DNA from 3 places in the Micromonospora sp. NBC_01699 genome. Region 2 is predicted to be linked to each of the others. Evidence: riboswitches for the same ligand, from Rfam matches in the RefSeq annotation. Region 2 holds a riboswitch; each other region holds the start of a gene.
The links. A riboswitch is a leader RNA that binds a small molecule or an ion and turns the genes downstream of it on or off. The one in region 2 is predicted to bind cobalamin.
Positions count from the first base shown of each region.

Region 1: it holds a riboswitch for cobalamin, as region 2 does, so the genes downstream of both, metE (5-methyltetrahydropteroyltriglutamate--homocysteine S-methyltransferase) here and OG792_RS19710 (hypothetical protein) in region 2, are expected to answer to the same signal.
Region 3: it holds a riboswitch for cobalamin, as region 2 does, so the genes downstream of both, OG792_RS13425 (ABC transporter substrate-binding protein) here and OG792_RS19710 (hypothetical protein) in region 2, are expected to answer to the same signal.

Region 1 is NZ_CP109199.1:3,473,772-3,478,098, forward strand. It holds gene metE (5-methyltetrahydropteroyltriglutamate--homocysteine S-methyltransferase) at 1-2,184, opposite strand, end outside; cobalamin riboswitch at 2,301-2,517, opposite strand; gene OG792_RS15220 (ribonucleotide-diphosphate reductase subunit beta) at 2,574-3,593, opposite strand; gene OG792_RS15225 (ribonucleoside-diphosphate reductase subunit alpha) at 3,626-4,327, opposite strand, start outside.
Region 2 is NZ_CP109199.1:4,597,867-4,602,193, reverse strand. It holds gene OG792_RS19735 (helix-turn-helix domain-containing protein) at 57-680, shown strand; gene OG792_RS19730 (hypothetical protein) at 959-1,315, opposite strand; gene OG792_RS19725 (hypothetical protein) at 1,326-1,454, shown strand; partial or broken gene OG792_RS19720 (helical backbone metal receptor) at 1,443-1,514, opposite strand; adenosylcobalamin (AdoCbl) riboswitch at 1,686-1,828, shown strand; gene OG792_RS19715 (hypothetical protein) at 1,796-2,020, opposite strand; gene OG792_RS19710 (hypothetical protein) at 2,050-2,658, shown strand; gene OG792_RS19705 (hypothetical protein) at 2,679-3,635, shown strand; gene OG792_RS19700 (energy-coupling factor transporter transmembrane component T) at 3,635-4,327, shown strand, end outside.
Region 3 is NZ_CP109199.1:2,998,517-3,002,843, forward strand. It holds gene OG792_RS13415 (ABC transporter ATP-binding protein) at 1-191, opposite strand, end outside; gene OG792_RS13420 (FecCD family ABC transporter permease) at 191-1,267, opposite strand; gene OG792_RS13425 (ABC transporter substrate-binding protein) at 1,270-2,301, opposite strand; cobalamin riboswitch at 2,332-2,541, opposite strand; gene OG792_RS13430 (low temperature requirement protein A) at 2,665-3,930, shown strand; gene OG792_RS13435 (tripartite tricarboxylate transporter substrate binding protein) at 3,962-4,327, opposite strand, start outside.

The DNA.
Region 1 (4,327 bases), 1.1 Mb from region 2:
CTTCAACCCGCAGTCCGGGTTGACCCAGAGCCGGTCGGCGGGCACCGCGCGGACCGCCCGGCGCAGCGCGTCGGTGATCTCCGACTGCTCCGGTACGCGGGGCGAGTGGATGTCGTACACGCCCGGCCCGACGCCGCGCCCGTAGCCGGTGGTGTGCAGGTCGTCCAGGATCTCCATCCTCGACCGGGACGCCTCGATGCTGGTGACGTCGGCGTCGAGGGCGTCGATCGCGGGCAGGACCTCGCCGAACTCGGAGTAGCACAGGTGGGTGTGGATCTGGGTGCCGTCGCCGACCCCGCTGGTGGCGAGCCGGAACGCCGCCACCGCCCAGTCGAGGTACGCCTTCTGCTCCGACCGGCGCAACGGCAGGGTTTCCCGCAGTGCCGGCTCGTCGACCTGGATGATCCGGATGCCGGCGGCCTCCAGGTCCCGTGCCTCGTCCCGCAGCGCCAGCGCCACCTGGTTCGCGGTGTGCGCCAGCGGCTGGTCGGCCCGGACGAACGACCAGGCCAGGATCGTCACCGGCCCGGTGAGCATGCCCTTGACCGGCCGGTGCGTCAGCGACTGCGCGTAGGTCGACCAGCCCACGGTCATCGCCGCCGGTCGGGCGACGTCGCCGTAGATGATCGGTGGGCGTACGCACCGGGAGCCGTACGACTGCACCCAGCCGTGCTCGGTGGCGGCGAAGCCGTCGAGCTGCTCGCCGAAGTACTGCACCATGTCGTTGCGTTCCGGCTCACCGTGGACCAGCACGTCGAGCCCGAGCCGTTCCTGTACGGCGATCACCTGCGCCACCTCGGCGCGCATCCGTTCGGCGTAGCCGGCGTCGTCGAGGCGACCGGCCCGGTGCGCCGCCCGCGCCCGGCGGAGTTCGTCGGTTTGCGGGAACGACCCGATGGTGGTCGTCGGCAGCGGCGGCAGCCCGAGCCGGGCCTGCTGCGCGGTTGCCCGTTCGGCGTACGGGCCGCGCCGGAGGTGTTCGGGACCCAGCGCGTCCAGCCGGGCCCGGACCGCGTCGTCGCGCCAGTTGGCGGGCGTCGCGGGGGCGGGGGCGGGCAGGGCCGCGATTCCGTCGCGCAGCGCCCGGCCGAGCGCCACCACCTCGTCGACCTTCTGCCGGGCGAACGCCAGCCGGTCCCGCAGTCGTGGGTCGAGGCCGGTTTCGGCGGCCAGGTCGACCGGCACGTGCAGCAGCGAACACGACGTCGACACCGCGACGTGGTCGGCCAGTCCGGTCAGGATCGCCCCGGTCCCGGCGGCGGCCCGCAGGTCGGTACGCCAGACGTTGCGCCCGTCGACCAGCCCGGCGACGACCGTCCGGCCCGGCAGCGGACCGTAGGCGGCGAGCCGGTCCAGGTTCCCGGGTCCGGCGACCAGGTCGAGACCGACCGCCTCGACCCGGCTGTCCAGCAGGGCCGGCAACGCGTCGCCGAGTTCGCCGAAGTAGGACGCGACGAACAGCCGGGGCCGCTGCTCCAGGGCGGCGAGTCGGGTGTACGCGGTCCGTAGCGCGTCGATCTGCTCCGGGTCGCGGTCGGCGACGTACGCCGGTTCGTCGAGTTGGACCCAGGCCACCCCGGCCGAGGCCAACGCGCCCAGGATGTCGGCGTAGACGTCGACCAGGTCGTCGAGTCGGTCGAACGGCCGGAACCCGTCCGGTGCGCCGGCGCTCGCCTTGGCCAGCAGCAGGAACGTGGCCGGTCCGACCAGCACCGGTCGGGTGGTGATGCCGAGCGCCCCGGCCTCGGCGTACTCCCGCAGTGCCTTGTCCGGCAGGGCCACGAAGCTCGTCTCCGGACCGACCTCCGGCACCAGGTAGTGGTAGTTCGTGTCGAACCACTTGGTCAGCTCCAGGGCCGGCTGCTCGGCCGTGCCCCGGGCCATCGCGAAGTAGGTGTCCAGCTCGCCGAGCCCGAGCCGGCGGAAGCGGTCCGGGATCGCGCCGATCAGGACCGAGGTGTCGAGCACCTGGTCGTAGTACGAGAACGTGTTCGACGGGACGGCGTCCAGGCCGGCGTCCCGGAGCGTGCGCCACACCTGCGTACGCAGGCCGGCGGCGGTCTGCTCCAGGGTGTTCGCGTCGATGCGGCCGGCCCAGTAGGACTCGACGGCGTGCTTGAGTTCGCGGTGCGGACCGATGCGGGGGTAGCCGAGCACTGTGCTCAGCCCGAACGGTGCGGTCACGAGACGGGTGTCCTTCCCTCGAAGTCGGCCGACGACCACGGGAGGGAAACGGCAGGGCACGGCGCGACGACCGGCCTCGCCCTGACCCTCCCGAGGGGTCGACGGCGGCGTACGCGGACGCGTACGCGGTGCGGGCAGGTCTTCGGACTCGCGGGCGCGACCGGGGTGACCCGGTCTCCTACTGGCCGTCGCTTCCCAGACGCGTCAGCGTCCAGTGCTCATGACGGCGGTCGTTCCCACTCACCGCTGCGGGGCAGTCCCGGTTTCACACCGGGTTCCCTCTTACGACGCCCCACCGCGAAAGCGGGGCGAACCAGCACTGCCGCCCATCGTACGCGTCCCGTCCGGTGGTGGGTGGGCCGTCTCACCCACCCACCACCGGTCCCCGGTCAGAAGTCGTCGTCGAAGCTGACGGTGCCACTCACCCCGACCTGGTACGCCGACACCCGGCGTTCGAAGAAGTTCGACAACTCCTGCACGTCCTGGAGCTCCATGAAGGCGAACGGGTTCTTCGAGCCGTACAGCGGGGCGATGTCGAGTTGGGCCAGCCGGCGGTCGGCGACGTGCTGGAGGTACTCGCGCATGTCCGTCGGGGACATTCCGGAGATGCCCTGTTCGAGCAGGTCCTCGGCGAACTGGACCTCGCACTCGACGGCCTCGGCGAGCATGTCGCGTACCTGTTGGCGCAGGTCGTCGTCGAACAGGTCCGGTTCCTCCCGGCGGACGGTGTCGACGACGTCGAAGGCGAACGCCATGTGCATCGACTCGTCCCGGAAGACCCAGTTGGTGCCGGAGGCGAGGCCGTGCAGCAGGCCCCGGGAGCGGAGGAAGTAGACGTAGGCGAAGGCACCGTAGAAGAACAGGCCCTCGATGCAGGCGGCGAAGCAGATCAGGTTGAGCAGGAACGCGCGGCGGTCGTCGCGGGTCCGCAGTTCGCGCAGCTCGAAGATGGAGTCGATCCAGCGGAAGCAGAAGTCGGCCTTGCGGCGGATCGAGGGAATGTTCTCGATCGCGTCGAACGCGGCGAACCGCTCGTCCTCGTCCGGTATGTAGGTGTCGAGCAGGTTGAGGTAGAACTGGACGTGCACGGCCTCCTCGAACAGTTGCCGGGACAGGTAGAGCCGGCCCTCCGGCGAGTTGACGTGCTGGTAGAGGTTGAGGACCAGGTTGTTCGCGACGATGGTGTCGCCGGTGGCGAAGAAGGCGACCAGGCGGCCGACCAGGTGCCGTTCGGCCGGCGTCAGCCGGCCGAGGTCAGCCAGGTCCGAGTGCAGGTCGACCTCCTCGACGGTCCAGGTGTTCCTGATCGCGTCCCGGTACCGGTCGAAGAAGTGCGGGTAGCGCATCGGCCGCAGGGTCAGGTCCATCCCCGGGTCGAGCAACATGGAGGTCTTGGCGGTGCTCGTCATCGTGTTGCCTCACGTCTGGGTGCGGTCGCGGACTACTGGCAGGCTTCGCAGGACTCGGGGTTCTCCAGGGAGCAGGCGAGCGCCTCGTCGGCAGCGACCAGCACCGGCCGGTCGATGGCGACGGTGGCCTGCTGGATCCGGGTGGCGGGGCGGGAACGCAGGTAGTAGGTGGTCTTCAGCCCGGACTTCCAGGCGTACAGGTACATCGAGGAGAGCTTGCCGATGTTCGGTGCGCTCATGAACAGGTTCAGCGACTGACTCTGGTCGATGTAGGGGGAGCGGGCGGCGGCGAGGTCGATCAGCGCCCGCTGCGGAAGTTCCCAGGCGGTACGGAACAGCTCGCGTACCTCGGCGGGCAGCGCCGCGATGCCCTGCACCGACCCCTCGGCCCGCCTGATCTCGGTGCGGACCTGCTCGGTCCACTGCCCGAGGTCCTTGAGCTGTCGGACCAGCGCGGTGTTGATCTGGAGGAACTCGCCGGAGAGGGTCTCCCGCTTGAACAGGTTGGACACCTGCGGCTCGATGCACTCGTAGCAGCCGGCGATCGACGCGATGGTGGCGGTCGGGGCGATCGCGACCAGCAGCGAGTTACGCAGCCCGTGAGCCGCGATCCGGTCCCGTACGGCGGTCCAGCGCGCGGTCTGCGTCGGGGCCACCCCCCACAGGTCCGGCTGGAGCCGGCCCCGGGCGGCCCGGGTCTGGTCGTACGCCGGGTGCGGGCCGAACCGTTCGGC
Region 2 (4,327 bases):
TGTTCCGAAGTGACGATCTTCCTGCGGCCGATCGGTTCGCCTGTTGGTGTGAGTGCATGAGCAAGCCAATAGCGCCGATGGAAATGACGAGCGATCACGCTGCGGAGCTGATCCGTCAGTCCGACCCCGAGTGGTACCACCTGTCATTCATCATTGGGTCACTGGCGGGGCTCCTCGCTCGCCTGACCGCGGACTCCGGCAGCTATCAAATCTCGGACGGACCTCGGTTGGGAACCGTCCTGATCGATCTACTGTCAGCGTTGCTCGCCCACACACTCGACGCCGAAAACGCTCTCGCCCCGGAGGCGCGTCGACGGGTTCTGACCCTGCGCGTCCGGGCATTCATCGAGCAGCACCTGCATGAGCCAAGCCTCAGCGCGAGCACCATCGCCGCCGCGCACCATATCTCGATCAGTTACCTGCATCGTCTGTTTCAATCCGAGAGCGTTACGGTCGGAAGTCTGATTCGGAGCCAGCGTCTGGAACGGGTCCGTGGCGATCTGGCCAACCCCGCTCTGCGAGATATTCCGATTCACAGGATCGGGGCTCGTTGGGGATTCAGCGATCCGGCGGTCCTCAGCCGCGCTTTTCGTGCCGCTTACGGCATCCCGCCCGTGAACTACCGCCACCGGGCAAGGGTCAACTTGGAGGGGCAGCGGCCCGAGACCGACGCACCGTGATCAGGAGATCCGTAGGGAACCGGCCCGGTTGATGATGCGGCGACGCGAGCGAATCGTCCCTGACACCGGCACACAGTTCCTTGTCGATGCGTCGACGAGAGAATCACGTGACCGGGTGCACTAACGACCAGATTTGATCCCCGACGCCGACCGGAGCCGATCACCGGACACCGGGCCGCCGTCGTGAGGCGCCTGGCGATGGCGTGGTCGGGGGATCGTAGTGGCAGACGATGTAGCCGCCGATAGCCCTGAACCGCCCTGAGTCGATTCTCGAACCCTCATCCGAGGAACGCGCGCGAGCGTACGGCGGTCGGATCGAGCACTCTCGGTAGCGGCGGTTCCCCTCCGCCGCAGAACACGTACCGGGGCTCGCCGCCCGAGCGGGCGTCCAACCGGTAGACGCCCTGGTCTCCGGTGATGCGCCAGTCCACGTTCGGCGGCGCGCCCTCCCCATCGCCGTGGCGAAGTACGTAGATCAGGTACTCGCACGCGGGATTGAGTAGCGGTGCCGGTCCCGGATCCTGAGCCCACTCCGCCGAGGCCTGCCGGAGCGGCATCCGGCCACCGATGCGCACCTCACGCCTCGGGGCGGCGGGCAACGTCGGGGCGACCCACAGCACTTCGAGGATTCTCACCGTCGTCAGCGTGTACGGCATCGAGGGCCTCGCCGGATCGGGCGGCCACGAGTACGTACGTTGTTCGGTCAAGTCGATCACCGATGCCCGGATGACCGCGTGGCTCTCCGCCAACAGACCCGACCGGGCCGACGAGTAGTCCGGGCAGGGTGACCGCGACCGCCTCGGTCAGCGACGGCACCGGTGACACCACGCGCAGGGTCTTCCCTCGCCGCAGGTCGGTCGGGTGTGGGTCCGTACCGTCCCCACCGAACGGATCAGCCGTCCGAACCTCTCAGCACGGTGGCGCTCGGACCCTTACACCCTCTACTGTTCGATACGCATCGACGTCTACGTTGGCCCGTGGTCGACCACGGACGTCGGGCGAGCCAACTGGATATCGATGTGCTCGTGACGAGGAAGCCGGTCGAATTCCGGCACTGTCGCGCAACCGTAGGTCATCGCAGATGACGAGTCGGGTCCACCACGCGGGCACATGTGTCAGACCACTGTCGCGTTAACAGAGGTGACCGCCCGATGCACAAGCCGCTTCATCGCCTCGCTCCGCGACACCTGCCAAAGGTCACCGGCGTCACCGACCTCGCGGTCAGCACGGCCATCGCCGCTGCCAGGCTCCAACACCCCCTCCGGCCGGCCGTGGCGCTGGTCGGCCTCGGCTTCCCGTTCGTCGTCGCGCTGTACGTCGGCCGACGTCACCTCGTCCATCGGATCACTACCCACAAGGCGGTTGCTCCATGAAACGACTCCTGTCCACGGTCAGCGGCCTCGTGATGGTGGCCGCCCTGCTCACAGCCGGCCCGTCACCGGCGCGGGCGGTCGACCCCACCAGGGGCTACCCGGGGATCTGCACGGGCGCGGACGCGCTCACCGGCGTGACCGTCGTGATCGACTTCCAGGAGCTCCACAACAACGGTGGGGTGCCGGCATCGACGATCACCCGATGCTCGCCGAACGCCAACCCCGGCACCGCCCGTACGGGCATCAAGGCGTTGCAGGACGCCGGCATCTCGGTCGCCGGCACCGCGCAGTGGGGGCTCGGATTCGTGTGCCGGCTGGAGGGCCGGCCGTCGGCGACGGAGAACATCCCGCGCGTCAGCAACCCGACCTACAAGGAGCAGTGCGTGGTGACGCCGCCGGCCGAGGCGTACTGGTCCTACTGGCACGCCAACGGCGCCGGCACCACGTGGACCTACAGCAGCTTCGGTGCGCTCAACCGCAACGTCGTACCGGGTGGTTTTGAAGGCTGGTCGTTCTCGCTCAACCGCAACGCCTCGACCAACCCGGTGCCGCGGGTGACGCCCCGCAACCCGGCGGTCAACCCGCTCAACCAGACCGGCCGATGAAACCGCATCTGGTTCGGCTCGTGGCCGCGGCGGCCGTCGTCTACGTGACGGCGGCCGCCGTCCCCGCGTACGCGATCGACCACGGCAAGGGCAAGCCCGGATTCTGCACCTCCGGCAGCGGTGTGACCGTCGTGGTCGACTTCCAGCAGCTGGGTGGCACGACGATCGTGCGCTGCTTCCCGCAGAGTTCCCGGGGCACCGGCCTGGACGCGCTCAAGGGCGCCGGGTTCCAGATCGCCGGCGCCCAGCGCTGGGGCGAGGCGTTCGTCTGCCGGGTCGAGAACCGACCGTCGGCGGTCGAGCAGGTACCAATCTCCGGTAACCCCGACTACCGGGAAGCGTGCGTCGACACCCCACCGGCAAAGGCTTACTGGTCCTACTGGCACGCCGGGAACAACTGCCCCTGGCAGTACAGCCAGTGGGGCGTCAAGAACCGCGACTTCGTCCAGGGTGGGTTCGAGGGCTGGTCGTTCTCCCTGAACGCGACCGCCGCGTCCAACCCGGTGCCGCGCATCGCCGCCGTCCGGCCGGGGACCGAGGGCAGGGCCTGTAACGCCTCGGAGGAGCCGCCGCCGATTTCGGACGACCCCGACGAGCAACGACCGCCGCGACCGGATCCGCCGGCCCCACCCGGCAACGGCAACCCCGCCGGTGGCACCGACGACGGCAACCCCGGTGGTGGCGACGGCGACGGCGGTCGCGCGCCGAACACCGGTGGCGCACCGCCCGCGCCGACGACCAGCGGGACGGCGCTCCCGCCGCCGCGACCCCAAGCGACCGCTACGGGTACGGTGGCCGCCGCGAGCCCGGCCGAGAACGTCGCCTTCAGTGGCGGCGAGCGGGCCGAGGACGTCAACGAGGTGATCCGCAGACAGTCCGGCGCGAGCCGGTGGGCGCCGTGGGCAGCCCTGGGCGCGATAGTCGTCCTCGTGGTGACGACGTGGTGGACCGCCCGTCGCCGATCCCGGAAGGCGTGATGCGTCCGTTGTACTTCCTACCCCGCGACCTGCACCCCGCCGCCTGGTGGGTGTGGGCCCTGGGGCTGGCGACGGCGGCGAGCCGCACCACCAACCCGTGGCTGCTGATCACGATCATCGTGGTGGCCTGCCTGACGGTGGTGGCTCGCCGCTCGGACGCGCCGTGGGCGTTGGCGTTCCGGCTCTATCTCTACCTCGCCGCGGTCATCGTGGTCATGCGGGTCTTCTTCCGGTTCGTCTTCGGCGGCGCCGAAGGCGCCACGATCATCGTCCGGCTACCGGAGATCCCCCTGCCGGCCTGGGCGGCCGGTGTCCGGCTGCTCGGAGACGTGTCCGCGGAGTCCGTCCTCGGCGGTCTCTACGACGGGCTGCGTCTGGCCACGATGGTCGTCTGCCTCGGCGCGGCGAACGCCCTGGCCAACCCGAAGCGGCTGCTCAAGGCGATGCCGGCCGCCCTGTACGAGCTCGGCACCGCGGTCACCGTCGCGCTGTCGGTGTTCCCGCAGCTGGCCGAGAGTGTGCTCCGGGTGCGGCAGGCCCGCAAGCTGCGCGGCGGCACCGGCCGGGGCGTGCCGAGCCTGCGGGCGATCGTCATCCCGGTGCTCGCCGACGCCCTCGACCGGTCGCTGATGCTCGCCGCGTCGATGGACTCCCGGGGCTACGGCCGCGCCGGGGTGGCCACGACCCGCGCC
Region 3 (4,327 bases), 1.6 Mb from region 2:
TCGTCCCCGCCGAGCAGCACCGTGCCCCGGTCGGGGGTGGTGAGCCGGGCGATCAGGCGCAGCAGCGTGGTCTTCCCGGAGCCGTTCGGCCCGAGCAGCCCCACCAGCGTGCCGGCCGGCACCGAACAGGAGACCCCGTCGACGATCAACGTGCCCCTGACCGACCAGCTCAGTCCGGCGGCGGTGAGCATCAGCCACGCACCTCCCGGCGGCGCATCAGCACGACGAAGGCGGGCACTCCGAGCAGCGCGGTGAGCACCCCGACCGGCAGTTCCCGTGGCTCGAAGAGGGTCCGCGCCACGGTGTCGACCCAGATCAGGAAGACGGCGCCGACCAGGACCGACACCGGCAGCAGGCGGCGGTGGTCCGGCCCGGTGAAGAACCGGACGGCGTGCGGCAGGATCAGCCCGACGAAACCGATGGCCCCGCTGATGCCGACCAGGGTGCCGGTGAGCAGCGCCGCGCAGACCAGTAGCAGCCAGCGGACGCGGGTGACGTCGACACCGAGGCTGGCGGCGGCGTCCTCGCCGAAGGCGAAGGCGTTCAGCGTACGGGCGTGCCAGAGGAAGAGCAGCATGGTCACCGCGAGGGCGAAGCAGCCGTACGCCAGCGGGGTCCAGGCGGATCGGGCGAGCGAACCGGAGAGCCAGAAGGTGATCTCCTGGGTGGCGTGCGGATCCGCCTGCCAGATGATGACGAACGAGGTGACCGCCGCGCAGAGCTGCCCGATCGCCACCCCGGCCAGGATCATCCGGGTCGGCGCCAGCCGGACGCGCTGGCTGGCCACGACCAGCACGAGCGCGAACGCCCCGAGCGCGCCGACGAACGCCCCGGTGGAGACCGCCCACAGTCCGGCGCCGAACCCGGCGACGACGACCAGGACCGCGCCCAGTGACGCGCCGGAGGAGATGCCCAGCAGGTAGGGGTCGGCCAGCGGGTTGCGGGTCAGGGTCTGCGTCACCGCGCCGACGGCGGCGAGCCCGGCCCCGACCACCGCCGCGGTGAGCACCCGGGGCAGCCGCAGCTGCCAGACGATGTGGTCCCGCAGCAGTGGCACGTCGGAGTGGACCAGTCCGAGGTGGTCCCCGATCACCGACCAGACCGTAGCCAGGGACAGGTCCGCCGGGCCGATGGTGACCGCCACCCCGGTCGACAGGACCAGGGCGGCGGTCAGGCCCAACAGCAGCCCCGCGTAACCGGCGGCACCGGTCCGACCGGCGGCGCCGGCACGGGAGGCGGTCAGGTCAACCCGCCGGTACGCGGTCACGGTCAACCGCCGGTACGCGGCGCCACGGCGGCGAGCCCGTTCGCCAGCCCCTCGATCGCGGTCACGTTGCGGATCCCGGCCGAGGTGGCGGAGAAGGGGATGGTGACGAACCGCTTGTCCCGTACCGCCGGCAGGTCCCGCAGGGTTGGACTCGCCTCCAGGTAGGTCTGCTTCCCGGCGGCCGGGCTCCACTCGGCGTCGATCAGCACGATCACGTCGGGGTTCCGTTCGACGACCGCCTCCCAGCTGGTGTCGCCCCAGCTCCCGGTGACGTCGGCGAAGATGTTCCGCGCCCCGACCGCCGACATGATCATTCCGGGGGCGCCGCAGCAGGCACCCGCGCTCGGCGCGTCCGTACCGTCGTCCCACCAGAAGACGGACACACCGGCGCGCGGCTTGGCGGCGGCGGCCGTGATTCGGGCGCGTTGGGCGTCGACCAGGGCGGTGGCCCGGTCCGGCACCCCGAAGACGGTGGCGACCTCGCGGATCTCGTCGAACACGTGGTCGACGGTCAGCGTCGCCGGCCTGGCGTCGGCCGGGCAGCCGGCCGGGGACAGGTAGCTGCCGATGCCGAGGGTCCGCAGGGCGGCCCGGTCGCCGGCACCCTCCTCGCCGAAGGCGCTGGCGAAGGAGCCGTAGACGAAGTCCGGCCCGACCTCCAGCAGCTTCTCCTTCGACGGGTACTCCTTCGCCAGCACCGGCACGGCGCGGTAGGCGTCGGCGTACTCCGGCAGGATGGTGTCGTCCAGGTAGGCCGTACCGATCAGGCGGTCGCCCAGGCCGAGCGCGAGCATGATCTCGGTGGCCGCCTGGTTCATCGTCACGACCCTGGCCGGCACGGCGGTGACCGTGACGTCGAAGCCGCAGTTCTTCAGCGTCACCGGTCCGGTCGACGCCGACCCGGCGACGTCCGTACCCCGTGGTTCGTCGCTGCCGCCGCAGCCGGCGGCGAGCGCCGCCACCGCGACCAGGGCGACGATGGCCGGCGCGGGTACGCGTCGGCGGGACTGCGGTCGGGATGCGCGCACGCGCATGGGGACCACCTCTCCAGCACCTCGTGGATGGGTCTGTTCGGTGCCGTGGCCGGTCTCCTGGCTGACGGGTGACACGTCGTCGGTCAACCTTCCCGGGCGGCTGCCCAGTGGTTGCCCGGTCCGTCGCCGCGCGTGGCGCGCCGGCGTCCGGGCTCAGACCAACGACTTCCCGATCACAGTGGCGAGGGCCGCTCCGGTTTCGCACCGGTCTTCCCGAGCACCACGGCAGCGACACGCTAGCGGCGGCGCCCCGCCCGCCGCCATTCGCAGCGACGATTCTCACGGCGTAGACGACCCTGGATCGGGCCGCGTGATCTGGTCGCTCCGGCTCCGGCGACGCACCGTGATCGGTATGTTGATCTGGTGCGGCAGCCGCAGTCGGACAAGGGGGTGACCTGGGAGGAACTCTTCTTCGACCTGGCCTTCGTCTTCGCCGTCACCCAGATCACCGCCGAGCTGTTCGCCGACCACGACTGGCTCGGCGTGGCCCAGGGGCTGATCCTGTTCATCTCGATGTACTGGGCCTGGGTCGGCGTCACGATCTACGCCAACCAGCGCGACATCGGCAACGTACGCGACCGGGTCGTCATCTTCACCCTCGGCTTCGGCAACCTCGTCCTGGCTCTCGCCATCCCCGGCGCCTTCGACGATCGTGGCCTGCTCTACGGCGTCAGCTACGTGATCATTCGGGTGCTGCTCGCCGGGTTCGCCCTCAACAACTTCCGCGAGTGGCGGGGCTTCTTCGTCGGCCCGTACGGGGTCGGCGCCCTGATCTCCGGTCCGCTGCTGCTGATCGGCGGCATCGTGGACGGCGACGCCCGGATAGTGCTCTGGGCGACCGCCTCGGCGATCGACATCTTCAGCCCGTTGGTGCTGCGCCGGCAACTGGCCAAGTTCCGGGTCCGGCCGGTGCACTACACCCACCGGTACGGGCTGCTGCTCATCCTCGTCCTCGGCGAGTCCGTGGTGCAGGTCGGCGCGGTCGCGTCCAGCCTGCCGCTGACCTGGCCCCGGATGATCGCCGTCGCCGGCTCGTACGCGCTCGCGTCCGGGCTCTGGTGGGCCTACTTCATCCACGGTCTCTGGGCGTTCCGCCGGGCGGTGGTCCAGTCCGAGGGGCACGGCGACGTACGCCGTTCGATCCTGCTCTACGCGCACCTGGGCTTCAGTTGCGGGATCATCGCCATCTCGGTCGGCCAGGCCGAGGTGGTCCGGTCACCGCTGAGCGGGATGAGGATGGGCGACGCGGCCCTGCTCTACGCCGGATCCGCGCTCTTTCTGGGCACCTTCGCCTACACCCACTGGCGGCTGCACCGGACGGTGGCCTGGCGCCGCCTGCTCGCGGCCACCGCCTGCCTGGTCTTCTTCCCCGTCGCCACGCTCATCCCCGCGCTGGCCGCGCTGGTCACCCTGGCCGGGGTGATCATCGTGGTGAACGTGGTGGAGCAGGCGATCCTGCGCCGGCACGGCGCCGGCCGGTTCTCCGGTATCGGCCCGTACCGCCCGGACGGCGCCGAAGCCGAGGTCAAGGCCGAGATCGACTCCGACTCCGGGGCCGAGGGCGGGGTGCGGATCGGGCCGGGGCGGGAGGTCGACACCACCGACAACGGGCCGATCGTGAGCGACTGACCGGCGCCGCACCGGTTGCGCCCGCGCCCCGCTACTGCGTTTCGGTCAGGCCGAGGCCGCCGAGCAGGTGGTCGAGGCGGTCGTTCTCCGTACGCAGGAAGTCGCCGAAGGCGTCGCCGTCGAGGTAGGCGTCGGTCCAGCCGTACCTGGCCAGGGCGGTGTGCCACTGGGCGGAGTCGTGCAGCCGGGCGATCGCGTCCCGCATCGCCGCCACGTCCCGCTCGGCGAGTCCGGGCGGGGCGACGATGCCGCGCCAGTTGCTGAACAGCACGTCGACCCCCTCCTCGCGCAGGGTCGGGGCGAGGATGCCGGGAACCCGGTGCTCGCTGGTGACGGCGAGGACCCGCAACTGCCCGGAGTTGATCTGGTCGGCGTACTCGCTCAGGCCGGAGACACC